DNA from 4 places in the Streptomyces sp. NBC_00503 genome. Region 3 is predicted to be linked to each of the others. Evidence: riboswitches for the same ligand, from Rfam matches in the RefSeq annotation. Region 3 holds a riboswitch; each other region holds the start of a gene.
The links. A riboswitch is a leader RNA that binds a small molecule or an ion and turns the genes downstream of it on or off. The one in region 3 is predicted to bind cobalamin.

Region 1 (4,875 bases), 6.5 Mb from region 3:
GCAGGCTTGCCCCCGTTGCCGGGCAGCGCGGCCTTTGTCCCGTTCCACAGCTGCTCGGTCCCGCCGGGGTTGTACGAACCGTCGGCTGCCCTGGGCAGGCCGCGCCACACGCCCAGGGCGAGGTCCACGGCGTCGTTGGTGTAAGTCCAGTGCTCACGGCGGGCGGGCCAGGCTGCCCGCGAGTAGTCCCGCGGCTCTCCCACACCCCAGCCCTCCTCCTGGTAGCCGGGGCCGAGGTCCACTTCCAGGAACGCGGGCAGCTTCCCCGAGATGTCCTGGGGCTTGCGGTAGTAGTAGCCCGCCACCTTGAGTCCCGGGTGGTCGCCGTACTGGGCGTTGTAGAGCTCGTTGTGCAGCTCGACATGCTGTCCGATGAGCGTCCCGCGGCTCCGGCCGGCCCGCGCGTCCGCTTCCAGCCCGGCGAGCAGACCGTAAACAGCCCGCGCCGTCGGGGTGGCCAGCGGATCCCGCTTGACCAGGTCCGTCTGCAGCCCTGAGCCGGACGGCCCGCGGGAGGTTCCCATCAGGCTGGCCCCCAACGCGCCGCCGACTACCGTCACGGCCGCACCGGCTAGCACGCTGCGGCGCCTCAGATGCCGATAAATCATTGCCTCCCCCCCCTCCTGGATACCGAAAGACCACGTCGAACGTGCACTCAGACGACTGGTATCCGGCAATGGATGCACGTTTCCTGTGTCGACTGGATCACATCTGCTGTGGGGCCCACCTGGCGGCCCTCATGACAACGGCCCGCGCTCATGCCCGGCGGCCGCTTCCGACACCAATATCATGAACATCGGCCGGGCGTTCGTCCCGTCCAGCGCGCCCACTCGATGCCCTCGTCGGACCGCGCGCAGCCCACCGTCAGGCGGTCACCGCGTCCGTCTTGGCGTGCGGGATCGCGATCGGCTCCCCGAGAACCCGGAGCTGCTGAAGGTGGTCGTCTTCGCACCCAGCGACCCCGGAGTGATGCGCCCCGAGGGCAACGGCGAAGAGGTCTACGAGACCCCCATCGACGAATTCCGCCTCTCCCGCTTCGTCCTGGCCCCCGGCGGCGCCCCCCGGGTGCTCCCCGACACCGCCCCGCAGATCCTTCTGTGCACGGCAGGCTCCCCGAAGGCCACCTCCCCGGTCTCCGGGGAACTGGCACTGGCCCCGGGGGAGTCGGTGTTCGTACCGGCGGGCGAAAAGGTTGAACTGTCCCAAACCGGCACCGTCTTCCGTGCCACGGTGGTGGTCTGACGTACCGTCCCTCGAGGCGGCTGTGAGAATCTGCGGCCGTAGCGCGACGTCCCTGGCGTTCGGCCTACGCCCACACGGCTCTCCGATCCGGGAAGGGCTGATAAGGCCGTCCAGCGGGCCGCCCACCAGTTCGACGTGGGTGCGGCCGAGGCTAGGGAGCAGGCGGGGGAAACAACGGCATCGCCTGGGTGCCCTCAGCCTCGGTCGTCGGCGTGCAGGTGACAGTCGTGCTCACCCATGCCCTCCATCGTCCTCCGCATCGGGCGGAGGGCGAACAGTGCGCAGGGAAGCGCGGGCGCGAGCTCCGCCTCCCAAGGCGTCCGCGTCGCCCATCGCATCCTCGCCATGGACGCCGCGATCTGGCGCAACCACAAGACCGGCGCCCCGACCATGCGGTCGCCGGTCGCATTCGATCACTGAACACATCGGACTTATTCGTCTAGTGTGGCCCATGCAGCTGGTTCGCCCCCGCCCTCCAGGCGGGAGGCGTCGTAAGAGGGAACCCGGTGGGAATCCGGGACTGCCCCGCAGCGGTGAGTGGGAACGACCGCCGTCACACGCACTGGATCCGGACGGATCTGGGAAGCGACGGCCAGTAGGTGTCAGCCCTGGGGGCAGGCGCGCCCGCGAGTCCGAAGACCTGCCCGTTGCCCGCCGTGAGGACGACCGTCCTCGCGCGGAGATTCCGGTGACCTCTCGGGCGGGTCGGCGTCATTTCTGCCATCCCTTCGCGTCCGCGTGCCCTGTCGGGTCCACCGGGGTCCGTCCTAGGACACACTCGCGAAGGAGAGTTCTGTGACCACCTCGAACAACGCGGCCGCCGACGTGCACGCCACCGTGTACGGCTATCCCCGCCAGGGCCCGAACCGGGAACTGAAGAAGGCCGTAGAGGGCTACTGGAAGGGCCGCGTCGCCGCCGACGCGCTGCGGGAGACCGCCGCGGAGCTGCGCCGGGAGGTCTGGCGGCAGCTGGCCGACGCCGGTATCGACGAGGTTCCGACGGGTGACTTCTCGTACTACGACCACGTGCTGGACACCAGCGTGATGGTCGGCGCCGTGCCCGCCCGGCACCGCGCCGCCGTGGCGGCCGACGCGCTCGACGGCTATTTCGCGATGGCCCGCGGCACGCAGGACGTGGCGCCGCTGGAGATGACCAAGTGGTTCGACACGAACTACCACTACCTCGTGCCCGAGTTGGGGCCCGATACGGTGTTCACCGCCGACCCCGCCAAGCAGGTCTCGGAGCTCGGGGAAGCCCTCGCGCTCGGGCACCGCGCCCGGCCCGTGCTGGTGGGCCCGGTGACCTATCTGCTGCTGGCCAAGCCCGCGCCGGGCGTCGCGGACGGCTTCGAGCCGCTGACCCTGCTCGACCGGCTGCTGCCCGTCTACGCCGAGGTGCTGGCAGCGCTCCGCGCCGCCGGGGCCGAGTGGGTGCAGCTCGACGAGCCCGCCCTGGTGCAGGACCGCACCCCGGCCGAACTGAACGCCGCCGCCCGTACCTACCGCGAGCTGGGCGCGCTCACCGAACGGCCCAAGCTGCTCGTCGCCTCCTACTTCGACCGGCTCGGAGAGGCCCTCCCGGTCCTCGCGAAGGCCCCCGTCGAAGGGCTCGCCCTCGACTTCACCGGGGCCGCCGCCGGGAACCTCGCGGATCTGGCGGCGGTGGGCGGGCTGCCGGGCAAGCGGCTGGTCGCCGGCGTGGTCAACGGCCGCAACATCTGGATCAACGACCACCAGAAGTCGCTGGCCACCCTCGGGACGCTGCTGGGTCTCGCCGGGCGCGTGGACGTCGCCGCGTCCTGCTCCCTGCTGCACGTTCCGCTGGACGCCGCCGCCGAGCGGGACACCGACCCGCAGATCCGGCGCTGGCTGGCCTTCGCCCGGCAGAAGACCGCCGAGATCACCACCCTGGCCCGCGGGCTCGCCCAGGGCACCGGTGCCATCCAGGCCGAACTCGCCGCCAACCGGGCCGATCTGGCCTCCCGGGCCAACTCCCCGCTCACCCACGACCCGGCGGTACGGGCCCGCGCGGCGGCCGTCACCGAAGCCGACACCCGGCGCTCCCCGTCCTACGCCGAGCGCGTGCCGGCCCAGCGCGCCCGGCTGGGGCTCCCGCTGCTGCCCACCACGACGATCGGCTCCTTCCCGCAGACGGGCGAACTGCGCACGGCCCGCGCCGACCTGCGCGCCGGGGTCATCGACGCGGACGGCTACGAGGAGCGGATCAAGGACGAGATCCGCGAGGTGATCGCCTTCCAGGAGAAGGCGGGCATCGACGTCCTGGTGCACGGCGAACCCGAACGGAGCGACATGGTGCAGTACTTCGCCGAGCAGCTGACCGGCTACCTCGCCACCCGGCACGGCTGGGTCCAGTCGTACGGCACCCGCTACGTCCGCCCGCCGGTGCTCGCCGGGGACATCTCCCGGCCGGATCCGATGACCGTGCGCTGGACCTCGTACGCCCAGGCGCAGACGGCCAAGCCCGTCAAGGGCATGCTGACCGGCCCGGTCACGATGCTCGCCTGGTCCTTCGTACGCGATGACCAGCCCCTCGGGGACACCGCCCGGCAGGTGGCCCTCGCCCTGCGCGACGAGGTGAACGACCTTGAGGCGGCGGGGACTTCGGTGATCCAGGTGGACGAGCCCGCGCTGCGCGAGACACTGCCGCTGCGCGCGGCCGGACACCGCGCCTATCTGGCGTGGGCCACCGAGTCCTTCCGGCTGACGGTCTCCGGGGTCCGGCCGGACACGCAGATCCATACGCACATGTGCTACGCCGAGTTCGGCGACATCATCCGGGCCATCGACGATCTCGACGCCGACGTCATCAGCCTGGAGGCGGCCCGCTCGCACATGCAGGTCGCCGGTGAACTGGCCACCGCCGGATATCCGCGGGAGGTGGGTCCCGGCGTCTGGGACATCCACTCGCCCCGGATCCCGTCGGCCGAGGAGGCCGCGGCCCTGCTGCGCAAGGGGCTGGCCGCGATCCCGGCCGAGCGGCTGTGGGTCAACCCGGACTGCGGCCTCAAGACCCGCGGTTGGCCCGAGACCCGTGCCTCCTTGGCACACCTGGTCGCGGCGGCCCGTACCGTGCGCGAGGAACTCCCGCGCCCCTGACGGGAATCGCCCGGGGCGAATCGCCCGGCCCTCACCGCTGGCGGCTCCGGCGGACCGCGTCGTAGGCGGTGAGGGCGGCCGCCAGCCGGCCGGCCTCGGTGGGGTCGGTGGCGTCGTGGCCGGTCAGGAGCCGGATCCGGCCCAACCGGTAGGTCAGGGTGTTGCGGTGGACGGTGAGGGCCTCGGCGGCCTCGGCGCGCCGGTACCCGGCGGCGATGAACTCCCGCAGGGTGGCGATGAGATGGGGCTGCCCGTCGAGGGGAGCGAGGGTGCGGGCCAGGGCCTCGCGGGCGGGTCCCGGCTGGACGAGCTGGTACTCGACCGCGAGGTCGGCCAGCCGGTAGATCCCCGGAGCCCGCCCCAGGTCCTCGGCCAGGGAGAGGACTTCGGAGGCTTCGAGCTGCGCCTGCGGGATCGCGGCGTGGTCCTCGGCGGTGGCTGCGGCCGCCGTGCAGCGCAGGGCCGCCGCCGCGTCGAGGCGGGCGAGCAGCCGCCGGGTCCCACCGTCCTGCCCCT
Region 2 (4,875 bases), 1.5 Mb from region 3:
CAGGCCCTGCTTCCAGGCGTACGCGTACATCGACGACAGCTTGCCGATGGTGGGCGTCTCCAGGAACAGGTTCAGCGACTGCGACTGGTCGAGGAAGGGGGTGCGCGCGGCCGCCATGTCGATCAGGCCGCGCTGCGGGATCTCCCACGCCGTGCGGTAGAGGTTGCGCACCTCGGCCGGGATCCAGCCGAAGCCCTGGACCGAGCCGGAGGCGTCGCGCAGCGCCTCGCGGGTCTGGGCGTCCCAGACGCCGAGCCGCTTGAGCTCCTGCACCAGGTAGCCGTTGACCTGGAGGAACTCCCCGCTCAGCGTCTCGCGCTTGAAGAGGTTGGAGACCTGCGGCTCGATGCACTCGTACACGCCCGCGATGGAGGCGATGGTGGCCGTCGGGGCGATGGCCAGGAGCAGGGAGTTGCGCATCCCGGACTTCGCGACCCGGGCGCGCAGCGCGTCCCAGCGCTCCGGCCAGTTCAGCTCGACGTCGTAGTGGTCGGGGTGCAGGACCCCGCGGGCGGTACGGGTCTGCTCCCAGGCGGGGAGCGGGCCGCTGCGCTCGGCCAGGTCGCACGAGGCCTCGTACGCGGCGAGCATGATGCGCTCGGAGAGCTTGGTGGACAGGGCCTTCGCCTCGGCGGAGTCGAAGGGCAGCTTCAGCTGGAAGAAGACGTCCTGGAGGCCCATCGCGCCCAGGCCCACCGGGCGCCAGCGGGCGTTGGAGCGGCCGGCCTGCTCGGTCGGGTAGAAGTTGATGTCCACGACGCGGTCGAGGAAGGTGACCGCCGTGCGGACGGTCTCGTCCAGGCGCTCCCAGTCGATGTCGCCGGTCTCGGCGAGCACGAAGGCGCCGAGGTTGACCGAGCCGAGGTTGCAGACGGCGGTCTCGCCGTCGTTGGTGACCTCGATGATCTCGGTGCACAGGTTCGAGGAGTGGACGACGGTGCCCGGCTCCGCGGTCTGGTTGGCCGTGCGGTTGGAGGCGTCCTTGAAGGTCATCCAGCCCTGGCCGGTCTGCGCGAGGGTGCGCATCATCCGGCCGTACAGGTCGCGGGCGGGGATGGTCTTGCGGGCCAGGCCGCCGGCCTCGGCCTTGCGGTAGGCGGCGTCGAACTCGTCGCCCCACAGGTCGACGAGGTCGGGGACGTCGGCCGGGGAGAACAGCGACCAGTCGGCGTCGGCGTTCACGCGGCGCATGAACTCGTCCGGCACCCAGTGGGCCAGGTTGAGGTTGTGGGTGCGGCGCTGGTCCTCGCCGGTGTTGTCACGGAGCTCCAGGAACTCCTCGATGTCGGCGTGCCAGGTCTCCAGGTAGACGGCCGCGGCGCCCTTGCGGCGGCCGCCCTGGTTCACAGCGGCGACGGAGGCGTCCAGCGTCTTGAGGAACGGCACGATGCCGTTGGAGTGGCCGTTGGTGCCGCGGATCAGGGAGCCGCGGGCGCGGATGCGCGAGTAGGACAGGCCGATGCCGCCGGCGTGCTTGGAGAGGCGGGCGACCTGGTGGTAGCGGTCGTAGATGGAGTCGAGCTCGTCCAGCGGGGAGTCCAGCAGGTAGCAGGAGGACATCTGCGGGTGCCGGGTGCCGGAGTTGAAGAGCGTGGGGGAGGACGGCAGGTAGTCCAGGCGGCTCATCAGCCGGTAGAGGGAGGCGACTTCCTCGACGGCCGCGATGCTCTCGTTCTCGGCGAGGCCGCAGGCCACGCGCAGCATGAAGAACTGCGGGGTCTCGATGACCTGGCGGGTGATCGGGTGGCGCAGCAGGTAGCGGCTGTGCAGGGTGCGCAGGCCGAAGAAGCCGAAGCGGTCGTCGGCGCCCTCGGTGAGCGCGTGCTCGACCAGCGCGTCGAGGCGGTTCGCGTGGAGCCGTACGAAGTCTGCGGTGCGGTCGGCGATCAGGCCCTCGCGGTGGCCCACCTCGACGGAGCCGGAGAACGAGAGGGAGCCCTGGCCGGCGGCCTCGTCGCGGACGGCGAGCGTCAGCAGGCGGGCGGCGAGCCGGGAGTACGCCGGGTCCTCGGAGATCAGGCCGGCGGCCGCCTCGGTGGCGAGCGTGCGCAGCTCCGCCTCGTCGGCGGCGGCGCTGCGGCCGCGCAGGGCGGCGGCGGCGACCCGGCCGGGGTCGGTGTCGGGCAGATCGGCGGTCAGCTCGGTGAGCGTGCGCAACAGCGCGGCCCCCGGACCCTCGTAGGCGGACGGGTCGGACTCGGCGCGCGGTGCGGAAGGCGCGATGGTCACGGGGGGAGCTCTCCCTCGCTCGGCTCCGGGAACACCGCTGGTGCGGGGCGCGAGGGGGCGCACGCGGGGGAGTGCGGGCCTGGCAGGGCACGCATACGCCACGTGACGTCCACCGGCCCAACCGCGAGGCCCGGACGAATCGGCACCCGGGTCGGTCGATCCGGGCGCACTGTCGACAGGTCCTCGGACTTGTGGATGCCCTCCGACCAGGTTCGACCAGGTCCGGGCATTTCATACCGTTGCGGGACAGTTCCGGATTCTCACCGGATTCCCCTGCGACGACAGCGAGGTCGAGCATACATGTGGGGGCCACCGCTTGCGGTAGCCCCCACATGTTGTGTCGCTCGTCGGTGGTGGCGCGCCGTTACAGCTCGACGCGGTAGGTGAGCAGGGGAAGGCCGGGGACCGGGTACCAGTCGCGCTCCGGGGTCCGGACGAAGCCCAGCCGGTGGTAGATCCGGTGTGCCCCCAGCATCTTCTCCGTGGTCGACAGCGCCAGGTGGGTCACGCCCTCCAGCTCCCGGGCGCGGGCCATGCAGGCGCGCACCAGGGCCTCGCCGGCGCCCCGGCCGCGGGCCTCGGGGGAGACGGCCAGCATCCGGAACTCCGCCTCGTGGGGGCCGGCGATCTGGGCGAGGGGGCTGCCGGGAGGGGCGAAGGTCACATTGCCGAGCAGCGTGCCCTCGTACTCCGCGACGATCACTTCGGCGTCGGCGGCCCGGCCGGCGACGTCGCGCAGCCGGTCCAGGTAGGGGTCGTCCTCGGCGAAGTCCAGCAGGTCGTCGCCGAGGTAGGCCTGTGCGGTGAGCTCGCCCAGCTCTTCGTATTCGGCGGCCGTTGCCGCCCTGATGACGATGTCCATGCGGTCGAGTGTGCAATACGGGTGTCGGTGCCCGGCGCTATCGTCGGAGGCAGCACCGTCGATGAAGGTGAGCGAGGCATGACCGTGATGACCGACAGGCCCCACATGCTGACCGAGGACTTCGAGGCCGTCGCGCGCATAGCGGCTCGCGAGCGAGTGGGCACACGGTTGGAGTTCATCGACGGGGTGATCAGGAGCAAGGCCATGCCGGACGGCGACCACCAGATGATCATCCAGTGGCTCACCCGGATCTGCATGCAGCATCGGCCCGAGCTCTGGCTGCACCCCGGGCAGGGGATCAAAGCGCAGGAGTACCGGGCAGGCAGGGCGATCCCGGATGCGGCGCTCGCACCCTCCGAGGCATTCGTCGGGCAGGGGGACTGGGTCGACCCGGATTCGATTCTCATGGTCGTCGAGGTGACTTCCTGGGACTCTGACACCCACCGGCGGGACCACGTCGAAAAGCCGCGCGCCTACGCGGAGACAGGCATCCCGCTGTATCTGCTGGTCGACCGGGCCAAGTGCGAGATCTCCGTCTACAGCGAGCCGGCGGGGCGGCGGTACGAGACGGTCCGCACCGTTCCGTACGGCAAGGACGTCGAGTTGCCCGACCCCGTCGGCATCACCCTCCAGACCGAGCCTCTCAAGGACTGGGTGCGCTGAGCATTTCGAAGGGCCCCACCGATGGAACTCGGCGGGGCCCTTCCAGGTGCCGTTCAGCAGCAGCGGAAGCCCTCGCGGGGGTCCGCCTCGCGCGCGTCCGTGCGGGCGCGCTCGAATTCGCGGCGGGTCGGAACCTCCGCCTCCGGGTCGTGCGTGCGGGCGTGAGCCACGTAGCGGTCGTACGCCGCCTCGCCCGAGAACTCCCGTACGAAGTACCGGGCCCGGCCCAGCGCGTGGCGAAGGCCCGTCACGCGACCGGTTCCTTCACGCGGCCCCCGCCCGAGTCGAGTCCGGCGGCGGCGAGCTCCGCGCGTTCCTCGGCGGTCGGGATCAGCCCGGCCGGGGCGATGATCCGGGACTCCTCCCACGGGGTCTCGGCCAGGGTGACGGACTCCGGCTTGCGGACGGCGTTGATGCAGGTCCGGGCGGCGTCGAGCAGGACGATGATGATCAGCAGTGCGAAGAGCACCGAGAGGACCCCGTCCACCGTGGCGTTGGTGACCACGGTGTGCATCTCGTCCATGTTCTTGGCGGGCTTGAGGATCTTGCCGGCGTCGATGCCGTCCTGGTAGAGGTCCCGCTGCGCGAAGAAGCCGATCTTCGCGTTGTCGGAGAAGATCTTCTGGTAGCTGGCGGTGAGGGTGACTGCCACGTCCCACGCCAGCGGAACGCCCGTCACCCAGGCCCACTTGAGCCGGCCCGACTTGACCAGCAGCGTGGTGCAGACGGCCAGGGCGACCGCCGCGAGCAGCTGGTTCGCGATTCCGAACAGCGGGAAGAGCTGGTTGATGCCGCCCAGCGGGTCCTTGACGCCGACCCACAGGAAGTAGCCCCAGCCGCCGACGACGACCGCGCTGGCGAGCCAGACGCCGGGCTTCCAGCTGATGTCCTTGAAGGACTTGTGCACGTTGCCGAGGGTGTCCTGGAGCATGAACCGGCCCACGCGGGTGCCCGCGTCGACCGTGGTCAGGATGAACAGGGCCTCGAACATGATGGCGAAGTGGTACCAGAAGGCCTTCATCGAGGAGCCGCCGACCACGGTGGAGAAGATCTCCGACATTCCGAGTGCGAAGGTCGGTGCGCCGCCCGTACGGGACAGCAGGCTGGCCTCCTCCACGTCC
Region 3 (4,875 bases):
TCGACGAGGGCCGCGCGCACGACGCGCAGCTGATCGCCAAGGTCAAGACGTACCTCGCGGACCACGACACCGACGGTCTGACCATCAAGATCCTGTCCCCGGTCGAGGCCACCGCGTACTCCCTGGAGCGCATCCGCCGCGGCGAGGACACCATCTCGGTGACCGGCAACGTGCTGCGCGACTACCTGACCGACCTCTTCCCGATCCTGGAGCTGGGCACCAGCGCCAAGATGCTGTCGGTCGTCCCGCTGATGAACGGCGGCGGCCTCTTCGAGACGGGCGCCGGCGGCTCCGCCCCGAAGCACGTGCAGCAGCTCGTCAAGGAGAACTACCTCCGCTGGGACTCGCTCGGCGAGTTCCTCGCGCTGGCCGTCTCCTTCGAGCACCTCGCCACCACCACCGGCAACGCCCGCGCCCAGGTCCTCGCGGACACCCTGGACCGTGCGACCGGCACCTTCCTCAACGAGGACAAGTCGCCGAGCCGCAAGCTGGGCGGCATCGACAACCGCGGCAGCCACTTCTACCTCGCCCTGTACTGGGCGCAGGAGCTGTCGCGCCAGACCGAGGACCCGAAGCTGGCCGCCGCGTTCGACGCGCTGGCCAAGTCGCTGGCCGAGTCCGAGGAGAAGATCGTCGGCGAGCTCATCGCCGTCCAGGGCTCCCCGGTCGACATCGGCGGCTACTACCAGCCCGACGCCGCCAAGGCCGCGGCGATCATGCGGCCGTCCGCGACGCTGAACGAGGCGCTCGCGCTCCTCGGCTGAGGTTCACCGCTCCACAGCACCACCGCTCCACAGCACCGCGGGTCAGCCCCGGTCGGCAGTCGTCGGCCGGGGCTGACCCGTGTCCCGTGCCCGGCCGTGGAAACCCGGTTGTGGACCCGGCCGCGCGGGGACTAGTAAGAGCCCATGATCCAAGGAGAATTGGCCGAGCTGCGTGCCCGGCACACCGACGACGTGCCCGTGCTCCACGCGGAGCTGTACGAGGACGTCGTGACGCGTTCGCGCGGCGACACCCGGCCCTGGCGGCCGGTGGGCGCGGCGAGCGGGCACTCCCCGTACGAACCGCGCGAACCCTCCGACGACGTCGCCTTCTTCTCCGTGGTGGAGCGCGCCACCGGCGAGTTGGCGGGCGAGGCGCTGCTCTGGTCCATCGACGCGCACAACCGCTCCGCACACCTCGGGATTTCCCTGCGCCCCGGCAGTCGGGGCCGCGGGCTGGGCGAGGACGTCGTGCGGCTGCTGTGCCGCTACGGGTTCTCCGTGCGCGGGCTGCACCGGCTCCAGGTGGACACCCTGGCCGACAATGCCGCCATGATCCGGGCCGCGAGCGCGAACGGATTCGCTCTGGAAGGGACCCTGCGCGGGTCGGCCTGGGTGTGCGGGGAGTTCCTGGACGAGGTGGTGATGGGGCTGATGGTCGAGGACTGGCGGGCCGCCGCAGCGTAGGGCGCCCGGACGGAGCGGGTTCAGAGTGGGTGGACCCGCTCCTGAGGCATGCCCAGCGGGTGGCGTCCGGCCGCCAGGATCCGCAGGCCCGGGGCCGCGCCGAGCAGTTCGCGCAGCCAGGCCAGCGTCTCGGACGCGAGGTGGTCGCAGCCGTCGAGGACGAGCAGCATGTCGCGCTCGGCCAGCCACGAAGCCGCGTTCACCGTGCCGTACGGCAGGAACGGCATGCCCGGTACGCAGCCCAGCGCGGCCGTCAGGTCGCGGACCCCGAAGCGGTGGTCCAGGGTGACCACGGCCACCCCGTCGTAGAAGTTGGACGCGAGCCGTTCCCCGATCTCCCGCACCAGCAGGCTCCGGGGCCCCCGGAGCCGTCCGGTGACGGTGACCACCCTGCCCCGCCGTACGGCGGTGAGCAGGCGGGAAAGCTCTGCGGACGTCGCCGGAAACGTGCCGGCGCCCATGGAATTCCTCATCGGCACGATGCCCCCCATGCATACGTGACCTACGCGGCAAGAGGGTTGTTTCAAGCCGCATGAAGATGATTATGCGCCACTTCCGCCGGAAGGCCAGGGGAATTCCCTATTCCGCTGAAAGGCCCGCGGCGCCCCTTGATCGCCGCAGTTGTACAGACGGCATGCCTTTGTCCATTTGCCTGCGCATCGCCTGTCCGTCGCCTGCCCGTCGCCGCCGTCCGTCAGTGGCCGAAGTCGATCCCGCGTCAGGGTCGGAAGGCCCCTGCCCCGGGACCTTCGCCACCCAATATGTAGTGGTTGCAAGTACTGCTGGCATCTATATGTAGTGTTGGCTCTGCCGGTTCGGCGGGGCTCTGCTTGTTTGCGCGCATGTTCGCGCAGGTCCGCCCCGACCGAGTCATCAGGGAATCCGGTGTGAATCCGGGACTGCCCCGCAACGGTTGTGTCCACCTCGGGTGGACGAGTCCGACCCCTGCCGGCCCGTGTTCCGTACTTCCGTGCCGAGCCTCGTGGGAGGGCTGCCGTGACTGCTGTCGTCGATGCCGTAGAGACCGTGACCGAATACCTGGACCGCCGGGACTGGCGGGTGAACGCCAACGCCAACCAGGGCTACTCGCTCGGCGGCCTCATCCTCAACGCGGCGGGCAAGATCACCGCGAACTACTGGCTGGAGCAGGTCTACCCCGCCGACGTGGCCCGCGCCCACCGCGAGGGCGACCTCCACATCCACGACCTGGACATGCTCTCCGGCTACTGCGCCGGATGGTCCCTGCGCACCCTGCTGACCGAGGGCTTCAACGGGGTCCCCGGGCAGATCGACTCCGCCCCGCCCCGGCACCTCTCCTCGGCCGTGGGCCAGATCGTGAACTTCCTGGGCACCCTGCAGAACGAATGGGCGGGCGCCCAGGCCTTCTCCTCCTTCGACACGTACCTCGCCCCCTACGTCCGCCTCGACGCGATGACGTACCCGCAGGTCAGGCAGTGCATCCAGGAGCTGGTCCACAATCTGAACGTGCCCTCGCGCTGGGGCACCCAGACCCCCTTCACCAACCTCACCTTCGACTGGACCTGCCCCGAGGACCTGCGCGAGCAGATCCCGGTCGTCGGCGGCGAGGAGGTCGCCTTCACCTACGGCGAGCTCCAGGCCGAAATGGACCTGATCAACCGGGCGTACATCGAGGTGATGACCGAAGGGGACGCCGCCGGGCGGGTGTTCACCTTCCCCATCCCGACGTACAACATCACCCGGGACTTCCCCTGGGAGAGCGAGAACGCCGAGCGGCTCTTCGCGATGACGGCCAAGTACGGGCTCCCGTACTTCCAGAACTTCATCAACTCCGAGCTCGAGCCGAACATGGTCCGCTCCATGTGCTGCCGCCTCCAACTCGACCTGACCGAGTTGCTCAGGCGCGGCAACGGCCTCTTCGGCAGCGCCGAGCAGACCGGTTCGCTCGGGGTGGTCACCCTCAACTGCGCCCGCCTCGGGCACTCGTACGCCGGTGACGAACCGGGGCTGCTGGCCGAGGTGGACCGGCTGTGCGCACTGGCCAAGGACAGCCTCGAACTCAAGCGGACCACCGTCCAGGAGCTGATCGACGGCGGTCTCTTCCCCTACACCAAGCGGTACTTGGGCACCCTGCGCAACCACTTCTCCACCATCGGGGTCAACGGGATCAACGAGATGATCCGCAACTTCAGCGGGGACGCGTACGACATCACCGCACCCGGAGGCCACGCCCTCGCGGTCCGGCTGCTGGACCGGGTCCGGGCCCGGATGGTCGACTTCCAGGAGAGCACCGGCCACCTCTACAACCTGGAGGCCACCCCGGCCGAGGGCACCACGTACCGCTTCGCGAAGGAGGACCGGGCCCGCTTCCCCGGGATCCTCCAGGCCGGCACCGAAGCCAACCCGTACTACACCAACTCCTCCCAGCTGCCCGTCGGATGGACCGACGACCCCTTCGAGGCGCTGGAGCGGCAGGACGAACTCCAGGGCAAGTACACGGGCGGAACCGTCCTGCACCTGTACACCCCCGAGCGGATCCCGACGGCGGAGGCCTGCCGCAAGCTGGTCCGGCGATCGCTGGAGAACTTCCGGCTCCCGTACCTGACCGTCACCCCGACCTTCTCCATCTGCGCCGACCACGGCTACCTCGCCGGGGAGCAGCCCGAGTGCCCCGACTGCGGCGCGGTGTGCGAGGTCTGGACCCGGGTCATGGGGTACCACCGCCCGGTGTCCTCCTTCAACATCGGCAAGAAGGGCGAGCAGGCCGAGCGCGTCCACTTCAAGGCGGCCGTGTGACCCCCGTCGGGCCCCCGCCGGGCCCGGCGGCCGCCCCCGCCGACGTCGTCCGGATCGGCGGCTGGTCGCGGCTGTCCACCTGCGACTGGCCGGGCCGGCTCGTGACCACCGTCTTCTGCCAGGGCTGCCCCTGGCGCTGCGGCTACTGCCACAACCCCGGCCTACTGCCCGCCCGCGCCCCGGCCGCCGTCTCCTGGGACGAGGTGCTCGGCCACCTCGCCCGCCGTACGGGGCTGCTCGACGGGATCGTCTTCTCCGGCGGGGAGCCGCTGCTCCAGCGCGGACTCGCGCAGGCCGTACGGGAGGCACGGGCCCTGGGCCTCCAGGTCGGGCTGCACACCGGCGGAGCCTTCCCCCGGCGCCTCGCCCGGCTGCTGGACGCGGGCCAGCTGGACTGGGTCGGCTTCGACGTCAAGGCCCCGCCCGGCCGTTACGAGCGGGTCACCGGCATCGGCCACGCGGCCGCCTCGGCGGAGCGCAGCCTGCGCCTCCTCCTGGGCTCCGGAGTGCCCCACCAGCTCCGCACCACCGTGGACCCGTCCCTCCTGGACCCGCCCGCGATGGCGGAACTGGACGACTGGCTCGACGGCCTGGGCGCCCGGGCCACGCTCCGCCAGGAGATGCGCCCACCGGGGCGGACGGCGGTGTAAAA
Region 4 (4,875 bases), 1.3 Mb from region 3:
CCGGTGTCGCGCAGGCCGACAACGGGGCCGGTGCGGCCGGGACCGCGTCCAACGCGGCCCTCGCCGGCATCCTCGGCAGCGGCGTAGGCGGCAGCAACCTCGGCAACTCCTCCACCGCTCAGCAGGTCGCCTCCGGCTTCGGTGCGTCCAACCAGAACAACGGCGCGCAGTCCAACGGTTCGGGCTTCACCGCGATCGGGCAGTCCAACTCGCACGAGTCCCTCATCTACAACCCCCTCCCGTAGGACGTAGTCGCGCGTAGTCGTGTGCAGTAGGGCGTAGGCGTACGTAGTCGTATGCACTCGTACGTCGCGCCCGTCGGACGCGACGAAGCCCGCCCCCTCCCGGGGGCGGGCTTCGTCGCGTTCTTGTCACGTTCGGGAGAAAAAAGGCCGAGGGGCCCTCCCGGATGGGACCTTTGCCCCGCGGAGGGGGCCCGGGGGTGGACTAACTTGCCCGAGTGGGTGTGTTTCCCCCACCCCTGAGAGAGAGGCGGCCCCCATGACCGGCACAGAACACCGTGTCCTCCCGCTCCAGCTGGAGGCCTCCCCTTCTCCCATTCCGATGCGGGGCGTCTTCGTGTACCGCTCCGACCGGCCCTACGAGGTCTCCCTCGACTTCGAGGGCGCCGGACTCCACCTCGCGCACTGGGTGTTCTCGCGGGAGCTGCTCCTCGACGGTCAGGTCTGCGCCACCGGGGAGGGCGACATCCAGGTGTGGCCGCGCTGGCAGGGCACCGAACCGCGGATCTACCTCGCCTTCAGCAACGGCAGCCAGGGCTGCGTGGTGTCCGCCCGCTCGAAGGACGTGCGCGAGCTGTGCCGGCGGATGACCACGATGGTCCCGCGCGGCCAGGAGCACCGCCACTACGACCTCGACGCCGAGCTGGACACCCTGCTGCCCAGGTGAGCCGTCCCACGTGAGGATCAGCGGTGCTCCGGGTTCGGGAAGTCGAAGCGGCAGCCCGCGTCCCACTGCGAGCGCTGGTTGCCGTGGGCGGGGATCCCGCCGTTGCGCTTGAGCAGGGCCGCCAGGTGCATGAGGTTCCAGCTCATGAAGGTGGTGTTCCGGTTGGTGAAGTCGTTTTCGGGGCCGCCCGAGCCGGGGTCCAGGTACGAGGGTCCGGGCCCGGCCTCCCCGATCCATCCGGCGTCGGCCTGCGGCGGGATCGCGTAGCCGAGGTGCTGGAGGCTGTAGAGGATGTTCATGGCGCAGTGTTTGACGCCGTCCTCGTTGCCGGTGATCAGCGCCCCGCCGACGCGCCCGTAGTAGGCGTACTGGCCCTGTTCGTTCAGGATCGAGGAGCAGGCGTAGAGCCGCTCGATGACCTGCTTCATCACCGAGCTGTTGTCCCCGAGCCAGATCGGGCCGCACAGGACGAGGATGTCGGCGTCCATGATCTGGCTGTAGAGCACCGGCCACTGGTCCTCCTCCCAGCCGTGCTCGGTCATGTCCGGCCAGACGCCCGTGGCGATGTCGTGGTCGACAGCCCGGATGAGCGAGGTGCGGACGCCGGCCGCCTCCATCACGGCGCGGCTCCTGGCGATCAGGCCCTCGGTGTTGCTGGGCTCGGGTGACCGCTTGAGCGTGCAGTTCACGTACACGGCGGTGAGGTCGGAGTAGTCCACGCCACCACCCTCGGCGGCCCCGGGCGCGGTCGCCACCGGGGAGCGCCCGTACGGGTTCCGGTTCGTCGGCGGGCCGCGTCCGTGCGGTTCCGGTTTGTTACGGTCCGGGCGGCCGACTAGGGTCAATGGGCCTTGGTGTTCGGGAAACCGGTGAGAAACCGGTGCGGCCCTCGCCACTGTGATCGGGAAGTCCGGCTCCACTCCTGCGGGAAAGCCACTGGGCTGCGCGGGAGGTTCCGCGCTGCCCGGGAAGGCGGGGCCAGGACGTCAACCCGTGAGCCAGGAGACCGGCCGGGGCGCGTTGTCCATCCACGAGGTGCTGGAGAGGTCTCCCCACTCATGCATATAGCCGAGGGTTTTCTGCCCCCCTTGCACGCGGCCGCCTGGGGCGCCGCGTCCGCTCCCTTCGTCGTCCACGGCGTCCGCTCGCTGACCCGCGAGGTGAAGGCCAACCCGGAGAGCACCCTGCTGCTCGGCGCGGCCGGAGCGTTCACGTTCGTCCTGTCCGCCCTGAAGATCCCCTCGGTCACGGGAAGTTGCTCGCACCCCACCGGTACGGGGCTCGGGGCGATCCTGTTCCGGCCGCCGATCATGGCGGTGCTCGGCACCATCACCCTGCTCTTCCAGGCCCTGCTGCTGGCCCACGGCGGCCTCACCACCCTCGGCGCCAACGTCTTCTCGATGGCCATCGCCGGCCCGTGGGCTGGCTACGCCGTCTACCGGCTGCTGCGCGGCTTCGGCCTCCCGCTGATGGTGACCGTCTTCTTCGGCGCCTTCTTCGCGGACCTGGTCACCTACTGCGTCACCAGCGTGCAGCTCGCCCTGGCCTTCCCGGACCCGGCCTCCGGATTCCTGGGCGCGCTCGCGAAGTTCGGCGGGATCTTCGCGGTCACGCAGGTGCCGCTGGCCGTGAGCGAGGGGCTGCTGACCGTCCTCGTGATGCGGCTGCTGATGGCGTCGAGCAAGTCGGACCTGGTCCGGCTCGGTGTCGCGAAGCTGACCTCCGGCCGTACCGAGAAGCAGGGGGCGGCAGCCTGATGAGCAGGAACGCGAAGATCAACACCCTGCTGCTGCTCCTGGTGGCCGCGCTCGCCGTGCTCCCGATCGCGCTCGGCCTCGGCGAGGGCAAGGAGGAGCCCTTCACGGGCGCCGATGCGCAGGCGGAGGCGGCCATCACCGAGCTCAAGCCGGACTACGAGCCGTGGTTCTCCCCGCTGTACGAACCCCCCTCCGGGGAGGTGGAGTCGGCGCTGTTCGCCCTCCAGGCGGCGCTGGGCGCGGGCGTGCTCGCGTACTACTTCGGCGTCCGCAAGGGCCGCCGCCAGGGCCTCGCCCAGGCCGCCGCCGGTACGGGTGCCGGTGCCGGTGCCGGTGCCGGCGCCGGTGCCGCCACCCCGGAGTCGTAGGCGGTGCTGCCGATCGACGTGGCCGCGCACAGCAGCCGCTGGAGAAGGCCCTGCTCGGGGTCGGGCTGACGGTCACCGCCGTCTGCCTGCCGCCCTGGCCCGGCGGTCCGCTGGTGGCCGCCGCCACGCTCGCCGTGCTCCTCGGCCCGGCGGGCGTGGCCGGGCGCCAGCTGTGGCGGGCCTTCCGGATCCCGCTCGGCTTCTGCTTCACGGGGGCGCTGCCGCTGCTGTTCGCCGTGGGCGGCCCGCAGGGCCTGGTCGCCATGGCCCCGGACGGCCCGCGGCACGCCGCCGAGCTGCTCCTGCGCACCTCGGCGGCCTCGCTCGGGCTGCTGCTGTTCGCCTTCACCACCCCGGTCTCCGACGTGCTCCCCCGGCTGGTCCGGGCCGGGGTGCCGGCGCCCGTGGTGGACGTGGCCCTGGTCATGTACCGGATCACGTTCCTGCTCCTGGACTCCGTGGCCCAGGTCCGCCGGGCCCAGGCCGCCCGCCTCGGGCACACCGGACGGGCGGCGGTGTGGCGTTCCCTGGCCGGGCTCGCCGCGACCTCCTTCGTACGGGCCTTCGACCGCGCGGCCAAGCTCCAGGCGGGGCTGGCCGGTCGCGGCTACGACGGCGCGCTGCGGGTCCTGGTCCCGGAGGCGGCCCTGTCGTGGCGGTTCCTGGCGGCCACGGCCGGGCTGCTGGCGGCGCTGATCACCCTGACCCTCGTACTGAAGGGGCTCCACCCATGAACCCATCGGCGACCCCCCTGGTGGAACTGGCCGGCGCGGGCTATGCCTACGAGGACGGCCCGGCCGTCCTGACCGGCGTCGACTTCGCCATCCCGGCGGGCCGGGCGCTGGCCCTGCTGGGCCGCAACGGCAGCGGCAAGACCACGCTGATGCGGCTGCTGAGCGGTGGCCTGCGGCCCGGTTCGGGCGCGCTGCGGCTCGACGGCACGCCGGTCGCGTACGACCGCGCCGGCCTGACCCGGCTGCGGACCTCCGTCCAACTGGTGGTGCAGGACCCCGACGACCAGCTCTTCGCGGCCTCCGTCGAACAGGACGTGTCCTTCGGCCCGATGAACCTCGGCCTGCCGACGGCCGAGGTCCGCGCCCGGGTGGACGCGGCGCTCACCGCACTGGACATCACCGCGCTCCGGGACCGCCCCACCCACCTCCTGTCCTACGGCCAGCGCAAGCGCGCGGCGATCGCGGGTGCGGTGGCGATGGCTCCGCGCGTGCTGATCCTGGACGAGCCGACGGCCGGGCTCGACCCGGACGGCCAGGAGCGGCTCCTGGACGTCCTGTCAGGACTCCAGGCCTCCGGCACCACGGTGGTCATGGCCACCCACGACGTGGACCTGGCGGTCCGCTGGGCCGACGACGCGGCGGTCCTGACCCCGTCCGGCATCCGCGTGGGCCCGGCGGAATCCCTCCTCTCGGACCCACCCCTCCTCACCGCGTCGGGCCTGCGCACAGCATGGTCCCCGGCGGTGACGGCCTTCCTGCGGACACGGGGCCTGCTCGACCCCGGTACCCCCGGCCCGAGAACCCCGGACGCGCTGGCCGCCTGGGCGTAGGGGCGGCCCTGGAGGTACTGCCGGCTCGACGGGACCCGTCTGGGCCTCGCTCTGAGCGGCGGGATCGGCGTGCTGGAACTGCCCCGAATCTAGGATGGCCGCATGTCGCTTCCGCACGCCATCCTCACCGCCCTGCTCGAGAAGCCCTCGTCCGGGTTGGAGCTGACGCGGCGGTTCGACAAGTCGATCGGGTACTTCTGGTCCGCGACGCACCAGCAGATCTACCGGGAGCTCGGCCGGCTGGAGGACGCCGGGCTGATCCGGGCGCTGCCCAGCG

Region 1: linked by a shared signal. The riboswitch ahead of metE (5-methyltetrahydropteroyltriglutamate--homocysteine S-methyltransferase) and the one ahead of OG490_RS31375 (ribonucleoside triphosphate reductase) in region 3 are both predicted to bind cobalamin.
Region 2: linked by a shared signal. The riboswitch ahead of OG490_RS24940 (ribonucleoside-diphosphate reductase subunit alpha) and the one ahead of OG490_RS31375 (ribonucleoside triphosphate reductase) in region 3 are both predicted to bind cobalamin.
Region 4: linked by a shared signal. The riboswitch ahead of OG490_RS25940 (energy-coupling factor ABC transporter permease) and the one ahead of OG490_RS31375 (ribonucleoside triphosphate reductase) in region 3 are both predicted to bind cobalamin.

The regions. Positions count from the first base shown of each region.
Region 1 is NZ_CP107855.1:367,311-372,185, forward strand. Features, by position in the region: gene OG490_RS01800 (glycoside hydrolase family 26 protein) at 1-524, opposite strand, end outside; partial or broken gene OG490_RS01805 (mannose-6-phosphate isomerase, class I) at 922-1,242, shown strand; partial or broken gene OG490_RS39080 (IS982 family transposase) at 1,558-1,662, shown strand; cobalamin riboswitch at 1,684-1,904, shown strand; gene metE (5-methyltetrahydropteroyltriglutamate--homocysteine S-methyltransferase) at 2,038-4,359, shown strand; gene OG490_RS01820 (PucR family transcriptional regulator) at 4,391-4,875, opposite strand, start outside.
Region 2 is NZ_CP107855.1:5,348,664-5,353,538, forward strand. Features, by position in the region: gene OG490_RS24940 (ribonucleoside-diphosphate reductase subunit alpha) at 1-2,229, opposite strand, end outside; cobalamin riboswitch at 2,387-2,527, opposite strand; gene OG490_RS24945 (GNAT family N-acetyltransferase) at 2,594-3,091, opposite strand; gene OG490_RS24950 (Uma2 family endonuclease) at 3,170-3,754, shown strand; gene OG490_RS24955 (YbdD/YjiX family protein) at 3,808-4,005, opposite strand; gene OG490_RS24960 (carbon starvation CstA family protein) at 4,002-4,875, opposite strand, start outside.
Region 3 is NZ_CP107855.1:6,881,578-6,886,452, forward strand. Features, by position in the region: gene OG490_RS31360 (NADP-dependent isocitrate dehydrogenase) at 1-764, shown strand, start outside; gene OG490_RS31365 (GNAT family N-acetyltransferase) at 909-1,448, shown strand; gene OG490_RS31370 (hypothetical protein) at 1,469-1,909, opposite strand; cobalamin riboswitch at 2,284-2,415, shown strand; gene OG490_RS31375 (ribonucleoside triphosphate reductase) at 2,394-4,223, shown strand; gene OG490_RS31380 (anaerobic ribonucleoside-triphosphate reductase activating protein) at 4,220-4,873, shown strand.
Region 4 is NZ_CP107855.1:5,569,961-5,574,835, reverse strand. Features, by position in the region: gene OG490_RS25955 (hypothetical protein) at 1-245, shown strand, start outside; gene OG490_RS25950 (SsgA family sporulation/cell division regulator) at 502-909, shown strand; gene OG490_RS25945 (flavodoxin family protein) at 927-1,628, opposite strand; cobalamin riboswitch at 1,745-1,938, shown strand; gene OG490_RS25940 (energy-coupling factor ABC transporter permease) at 1,968-2,666, shown strand; gene OG490_RS25935 (energy-coupling factor ABC transporter substrate-binding protein) at 2,666-3,034, shown strand; partial or broken gene cbiQ (cobalt ECF transporter T component CbiQ) at 3,038-3,768, shown strand; gene OG490_RS25925 (ATP-binding cassette domain-containing protein) at 3,765-4,598, shown strand; gene OG490_RS25920 (PadR family transcriptional regulator) at 4,701-4,875, shown strand, end outside.